Linked DNA regions of Magnetococcus marinus MC-1. The protein of the gene in region 2 binds, or shares a complex with, the protein of the main gene of each other region. Links are inferred from orthologs where the notes say so. Each region holds a gene or a part of one and is shown on either strand. Other genes may lie near its edges.

Evidence for each region. The genes of interacting proteins can lie anywhere in the genome.
Region 1: the proteins of dnaX (region 2) and dnaN are in contact, whole or in part, in a cryo-EM structure (PDB 8GIZ), measured with the Escherichia coli proteins. The link is inferred for Magnetococcus marinus MC-1 from one-to-one orthologs.

What each region holds. Positions count from the first base shown.
Region 1 is NC_008576.1:135-3,634, forward strand. What follows is about bases 535-3,500. They hold dnaN (DNA polymerase III subunit beta), read left to right. Parts: upstream 535-1,435; coding sequence 1,436-2,566; downstream 2,567-3,500. Other genes in these bases: dnaA (chromosomal replication initiator protein DnaA), read left to right, coding at 535-1,390; recF (DNA replication/repair protein RecF), read left to right, coding at 2,577-3,500. Outside these bases: more of dnaA, read left to right, coding at 47-534. UniProt on the Escherichia coli protein: Confers DNA tethering and processivity to DNA polymerases and other proteins. Acts as a clamp, forming a ring around DNA (a reaction catalyzed by the clamp-loading complex) which diffuses in an ATP-independent manner freely and bidirectionally along dsDNA.
Region 2 is NC_008576.1:2,147,850-2,151,570, reverse strand. Bases 821-3,721 are described here. They hold dnaX (DNA polymerase III subunit gamma/tau), read right to left. Parts: upstream 3,225-3,721; coding sequence 1,416-3,224; downstream 821-1,415. Other genes in these bases: MMC1_RS08850 (CobW family GTP-binding protein), read right to left, coding at 3,660-3,721; MMC1_RS08860 (YbaB/EbfC family nucleoid-associated protein), read right to left, coding at 925-1,227; recR (recombination mediator RecR), read right to left, coding at 821-915. Also shown: MMC1_RS08870 (2-oxoacid:acceptor oxidoreductase family protein), read right to left, coding at 1-93; more of recR, read right to left, coding at 313-820. UniProt on the Escherichia coli protein: Part of the beta sliding clamp loading complex, which hydrolyzes ATP to load the beta clamp onto primed DNA to form the DNA replication pre-initiation complex.

The DNA of each region.
Region 1 (3,500 bases), 2.1 Mb from region 2 along the record:
CAATGGGGCCACACGCGCCTGCCCGGCAGGAGAGCACAGAGGCACAATGCAGGATTTTTGGTCCAAAGCGATGGACGCGGTGGCCGAGCAGGTCTCGGTCCAGGTGTTTGAGGCATGGATACGCCCCCTGAAAGCAGGGGGTGAGGTGGGCGATGGCCAATTTCAGGTCTACGCGGCCAACGATTTTTCTGCCGATTGGGTAAAAAAACGCTATGGCGGATTGCTGGAAGAGATTTTAAGCGAACAGCTTGGGGAGCCTGTCACCCTGTTGTTTGCGGCGGACCCTGCCTTGGAAAAACCGGTCGCCTCCAAAACCCAGACCGTCACCCCGGTGCAGAGCGGTGGTGAAACGGGCGATCAAGAGAACTTTCATAGCGGCCTTGACCCCCGCTATACCTTTGACAGCTTTGTGGTGGGGGGCTGCAACCAGTTTGTTCACGCCGCCGCCGCCCGCGTGGCCGAAGCCCCAGCCGCCGCCTACAACCCCCTGTTTATTCACGGTGGGGTTGGCCTAGGCAAAACCCACGTGATGCAGGCGATCGGCAATCGGGTATTGGAGATCGACCCCGACAAGCGGGTACTCTATATCTCTTCAGAAAACTTTATGACCCAGCTTATCAACTCCCTGCGTTTTAAGCGGGTATTTGATTTTAAAGAAAATTTTCGCTCGGTCGATGTGCTGCTGGTGGATGATATTCAGTTTATTGCGGGTAAAAAGGCGACCCAGGAGGAGTTTTTTCACACCTTCAATGCCCTCTATGAGGCTAAAAAGCAGATTGTCATGACCGCAGACAGCTTTCCCCATGAAATTGAACATTTAGAGGAGCGTCTGCGCTCCCGCTTTGGCATGGGGCTGGTGGCCGATATGCAACCACCAGATCTGGAAACCCGGGTGGCCATTTTACAAAAAAAGGCAGGCAGCGAAGGGCTTAGATTGGCCGACGAGGTGGCCTTTTTTCTGGCTGATGCGGTACAGACCAACGTGCGGGAGCTGGAAGGGGCCTTGATTCGGGTTTCGGCCTACGCCTCACTGACCGGCAAGCCCATTACCATGGCGCTGGTCAAGGAGTCGTTGAAGGATATCGTGCGGGGGCAGGATCGGGCGGTCACGGTGGAGCAGATTCAAAAGACGGTCGCCAATTATTATAAGGTCAAGGTTACGGATCTCTGCTCCAACAGCCGTTCGCGCATCTACAGCCACCCCAGGCAGATTGCGATGTATCTGTGCAAACAGCTTACCCAGCACTCTTATCCAGAGATTGGGCACCGTTTTGGAGGCCGCGACCACACCACGGTACTCTACGCGGTGAGTCAGGTGGATAAAAAACAGGGCAGCACCCCGGCCTTGGCCGATGAGTTGGCATCTCTGAAGAGCATGTTGCAAAAATAACCGGTCAATCCAGCACACCGGCAAAGCATTAACAGCGAGGCACCCATGGAATTTCACGTCAGCCGCGAACCCTTTCTCAAAGCCCTGCAACGTTTGCAGAGTGTGGTGGAGAAGCGTAACACCATGCCAGAGTTGGGCAATGCCCTGCTGGAAGCCAGCGCCGAGGGTCTAACCCTCACCGCCACCGACCTAGAGGTCTCCATGAAGAGCCACTGCCCCGCCGAGGTGGAGAGCAGCGGTGCCATTGCGGTTTCGGCACGTAAGCTGTTTGAGATCGTACGGGAGCTGCCTCAAGATAGCCTGCGGCTACGCAGCGAAGCTGGGGAGCGGCTGGTACTAACCTGTGGTCGCGCCCGTTTTACCCTGGTGGGTATTAGAGCGGATATATTTCCCCCCTTTCCGGAGACCACCCAGGGACAAAGCTTTACCCTGTCTGGCCCGCGTCTGGCCGAGATGATCGCCAAGACCCACTTTGCCATGAGCCAGGATGAGACCCGTTATACCCTGAACGGCATTTTGCTGCATCTGGTCAGCGCCGCCGATGCCGAGTTGGCAGGGGAGAACGGCTTGGTGCGGATTGTCGCCACCGATACCCACCGCTTAGCCATGGCTGAAATGGCGCTGGATATCCCGGTGGAGGAGAGCGCTGAGTTGATTATTCCCCGCAAGGGGGTGCAGGAGATCCGCAAGCTGGTAGAAGAGGATGATGAGGCGGTAGAGCTGGGCCTGGATGAAAATTTTATCCGCGTTTCCAAGCCAGGTATTGTGCTTACCTCCAAGCTGGTGAGTGGGCGTTTTCCCAACTATCAGCGGGTGATTCCCACCGACAACCCTCATCTGCTGGAGCTGGAGAAGGAGCCTCTGTTTGGGGTGGTTAAGCGGATGATGGTGCTCTCTCACGAAAAATCCCGTGGTATCCGCATGGCGCTGAGCTCGGACCACATTAAGGTGAGTGCGCAAAACCCCGAGCAGGAGGCTGCGGAAGAGGAGATGCCCTGCTCTTTTGCCGGTAAAGATATGACCGTGGGCTTTAATGCCCGCTATCTGCAAGAGATTGTCTCGGTTGCCAATGGGGATACCGTGCGCATGAAATTGCGCGATGAGGAGTCCCCCGTGTTGGTTGAGGAGCACTCGGCTACCGGCTATCTGTATGTACTCATGCCCATGCGGGTGTGATGATAGATCCATGCAACTGGATCGGTTGACGCTGCGGGATTTTCGCAACATCACAGAGGCGGAGCTCAGGTTTGGTCCCGGCTTAAATCTGATCACCGGCCCCAATGGTCACGGCAAGAGCAACCTACTGGAGGCCATTGGTCTGCTGGCGACGGGGCGCTCTTTTCGGCGGGCTCCCGCTGCGGCCTTGCGGCGCTATGGACAGCCTTGGTTTCATCTACGGGGCGAAACCACGGCACGGGATCTGGGGCATCGGTTGGAGTTTTTTGGGCAGGCCGGGCGGCAGGCGGTTAAGATTAATGGCAAATCGGCCTCGGCGGCATCGGCCCTGGGGCAGGCGTTGGCGGCGGTGATTGTCACACCGGATACGCTGCGGCTGGTGCAGGATGGGCCAGGGGTGCGGCGTGGGTTTGTGGATTGGGTCGCCTTTACCTGTGGACGCCAGCAGGGTGCCTTGAGCCATGCGGTGGTGGCGGGTGACTATCAAAAGGCGCTCAAGGCCCGCAATCGGCTGCTCAAGCTACCACGGGTAGAGGCTGGAGAGTGGCTGGCTTGGGAGAGCCAGTTGGCCACCTTGGGGGCCAAGATGGCCCGCAATCGCTACCAAGTTCTTCAGCGCTTACAACCCCATTTGGACCGTATGTTGGAAGATTTAGGCATGGCACAGCGGTTGACCATCACGCTGAGCTGCCAGTTGGACCGCCATGGGACACATTGGGCCGAGGATGAATCGGCGGCGGCGAGCCTTTACCGCCGGTTGCTGGCGGAAAACCGGGCGTCAGAGCGGCGCAGTGGTGGTACGGCGATAGGTCCTCACCGGGATGATTTGGTGTTACGGCTGGATGGTCATGCCTTGGCGCAATTTGGCTCCCAGGGGCAGCAGAAGCGGGCTGCGCTGGCCTTAAAGCTGGCGGAGGCGCAGCTGTTGCAGGAG
Region 2 (3,721 bases):
CTCCACATAAGCGATGGCATCGGAACCATCACCTGTTCCGGGAATGCCCGGATAGGGAAACGCCTGTTGGTCATCTGCTTTCAAGGTAGCCATACCAAGAACTCTCCGTTATCTGCTTGGGGTCCACACAACGCGCGCAGCCCCCTCATGTCAGTTGTTGCGGTACAGCATATCCACCAGCGGCACCGCATTAAACTGCTTAGCTTTAGAAGGTTGGCATTGTAACCAATTCATTTCAAAAAAGCATGCTATCTTTCCATGAAATGAAACCCATGCCACACTTCTACATATGAAACCTGTAAATACAGGTCCTTACAAAACACCTCTGCGGCCTTGAAGGGCCTGAAACAGGGTGGATTCATCCAAATACTCCAACTCACCGCCCATGGGCATACCATAGGCCAAGCGGCTAATATCTATGGTAAGTGGCTGCGCCAGTTGGGTGATATAGTGGGCCGTGGCCTCCCCGGCAACGGTCGGGTTGGTGGCGATAATTAACTCCCGTACCCCGCCTTGCTGCAACCGCTCGAGCAGCGCGTCCAAGTACAGCGCATCTGGCCCTATCCCATCCATGGGGCTAAGCCGCCCCCCCAACACATGATAGAGACCTCGATAAGCCCCAGCACGCTCCATAGCTAGCACATCCACGGGCTCTTCTACCACACAAATGAGGCCATGATCTCGTTTACTATCTTGACAAATGGCGCACAAGCCCTCTTCGGCCAAATTATGGCACACCTCACAAAAGTGAATGCGCTCACTCAGCGCCAAGAGCCCTTGCCCCAGCAGAGTAGCCTCCCGCCCCCCCTCTTTGAGAAGGTGGTAGACCATACGCTGCGCACTCTTGCGACCAACCCCTGGCAGGCGGGAAAAGAGCTCAATGCTGCGTTCCAGTGTCGGCAGACCGCTACTCATGTTATACGATCAAAACAGGCCGGGAATATTCATGCCGCCCGTAACCTTGGCCATCTTTTCTTGGGTAATCTGTGCCATGCGCATTTGGGCATCATTAAAAGCGGCGGCCACCAAATCTTCCAGCATTTCTAGATCTTCTAGGTCAACCGCCTTGGGGTCAATCTTCACCCCCTCAACAGACTGTTTACCATTAATGGTAACCTCCACCATGCCGCCACCCGCTTGGCCGATTACCTGCAACTGAGCAAGCTCCTCCTGCATCTGCGCCATCTTGGCTTGCATCTGCTTGGCCTGCTTCATCATATTTCCCATATTGCCAAAACCCTTCACGGCGTCACCCTTATCATTTGCTATGGTTGCCTTGCTGCACGCTCCCTGCCTGGATCTTGGCACAAACAACGTTGGCCCTGCGTACGCCTTGACCACGTTAGAGGAGCAGCCTATAAAAATCGTTCCCAGACATGACCCGATTCTTACTTTTGCGTTGCAAAATTGTCAAGTCAAACCGGTTCAACATGGATAATCTTTGCTTCAAACCGCCGCTCAATCTCTTGAATTAACGGATCGTCCGCCACCTCACGCGTCAAGGCATTTTGGTAAGCGTCTTGAGCTTTCTTTTGTTTTTCCGCTTCTGTATCCGGGCGCGTTCCATCGCTGCTTTTACGGATATGCACCACCCCATTGGGCAGTTTTAACGAAACCAACAAATCCATAAGGTTTTTATGCACCTTACTGGGTTCGCCGGCAAAAGCGTGAGCAATCATCACCTCCATGCAAGGTGGATCGTGGGGGCCTGACCCCCCTGTATAACTCAGCAAACTAAGATGACTCTCCATCTTTTGTGCCAGCAACGGAAACTTAATGCGCGCCGCCTCAATCAGCTTTTCCCAGCTCTCCACCGTAGCCGGTGGCGTTGGGGAAACGACCGTAGGCTCTTCCTGCAAAGGCGGCACGGCGGGCCAATCGGGCGGCACTACAGGGGGCTGCGGCTCCGGCGCCAGAACCGTGGGTTGCTTTTTTGCTCGCTTAACCTGGGGCGCTTGGACCGCTTGCGGCGCCTCTAAAGCGGCACTCTTAGGCGCAAAGTGTACCGTGGGGGCAACCTCACTCTGCCCCACCCCCGGGGCATCAAACTTTTTTACCGCTGGCGACGCCTGCCTTTCACCGGGCTCCACCCCTGCTTGCCGCTGCAATGACTCCACCAACTGTTTTAAGGGCGGCACGGGCCGCAAATGCGCCGCCCGCAGCAACAACATCTCCAACGCCTGCCGGGGTAATCGAGCCATTTGCAGATCCTCACGCCCACGCAGCAATACCTGGTAGAGCATCTGCAAATGCTCAAGACCAAGCTTAGGCCACACCTCTTTTAACCCCTCGTGCTCAGAAAGCGCCTGGGCAGCATCCCCGACCCCCACCGCCAACTCACGGGTCACTTGGTGGGTTATATCCAGCAAATCGTTCAATAGCACCACCGGCTCTACCCCATCACGATGGAAATAGGCCGCGCGCTCCAACATCTCCAGTAACCGCCCACGGCAGAGGTCCGCAAACAGCGCCACCACCGCTTGCCGGTCGGTCAACCCCAATAAACCGCTCACATGGGTATAATCCACCCGCCCGCCACCATGGGCAATGGCTTGATCCAGCAGCGAAAGCGCATCCCGCACCGAACCATCGGCCGCGTGACTTATGGCAGCAAGCCCCTCTTGGTCATAGGCAATCTGCTCAACATCCAACACATGCGCAAGATAGCGGGCAAGCCCGTCACGATCCAGACGGCGCAGATCATAGCGCTGGCAACGGCTGAGAATGGTCGGCAGGATTTTCCGCACTTCGGTGGTTGCAAAAATGAACTTAACATGCGTGGGGGGCTCCTCCAACGTTTTGAGCAACGCATTGAAGGATGAGGCACTGAGCATATGGACTTCATCAAGAATATAGATCTTATAGCGGCTTAGCGAGGGGGTGTAAGCGACACCATCCAAAAGCTCCCGCATCTGCTCGACTTTGGTGCGGGAGGCGGCATCCACCTCAAATACATCAGGGTGCTCGCCCCGCACAATGGCGCGACAGCTATCACACGCGCCACAGGGATTGGCCGTCACCCCAGTACCGCAGTTTAAGCACATCGCCAATAATCGAGAGAGGGTGGTTTTGCCGATGCCACGAATGCCGGTAAAGAGAAAAGCGTGGGGTATACGGCCCTGCTCCAGTGCATGACGCAGCGCCTGGACCGTATGTTCCTGACCAATCAGATCTTCAAAGCGGCGTGGCCGCCATTTACGCGCCAATACGACGTAGGAAGACATGACACCCATAGGTTGGGAGGAATGATCGACGCCCGGCAGCCAAGCCAACAAGGCGAGCAACTGCCGGACGCATCAGGGAGGGCGGCTCCGACCAAACGTAATGCGGCACACAAAAGATCCCGTTACCGTTGCTTCCTTCCGGACCTGGCGGGGTTGGCGGGTTTTCGTTGCGCATGGCCTAGCCATCAGCGCCGCCCACAAAGAGGGAGATGCTACCCCATGCACCAGGCAGCTCTCCGATATGGGCCTTTCAAACAAAATCTCCAATAAAAGGAGCTTCTGTTGCACCTACGATTCGAAATGTCAGGCCACTTTTAGCCCATTAACGACACTTTGTCAAAGCGTCATCTGTCAGAGGTGCTGGAAAAACGATGCACAGCCTGAGCATCCCACATTTGAGCCGGCAATACCAGCTTAGCAAAGTCATTCTTCAGATTAGCTCTCCTTGCGCTTCCAGCGACTGGCCAACATCGCCTGCTCTAAGCGGGCCCATTGGG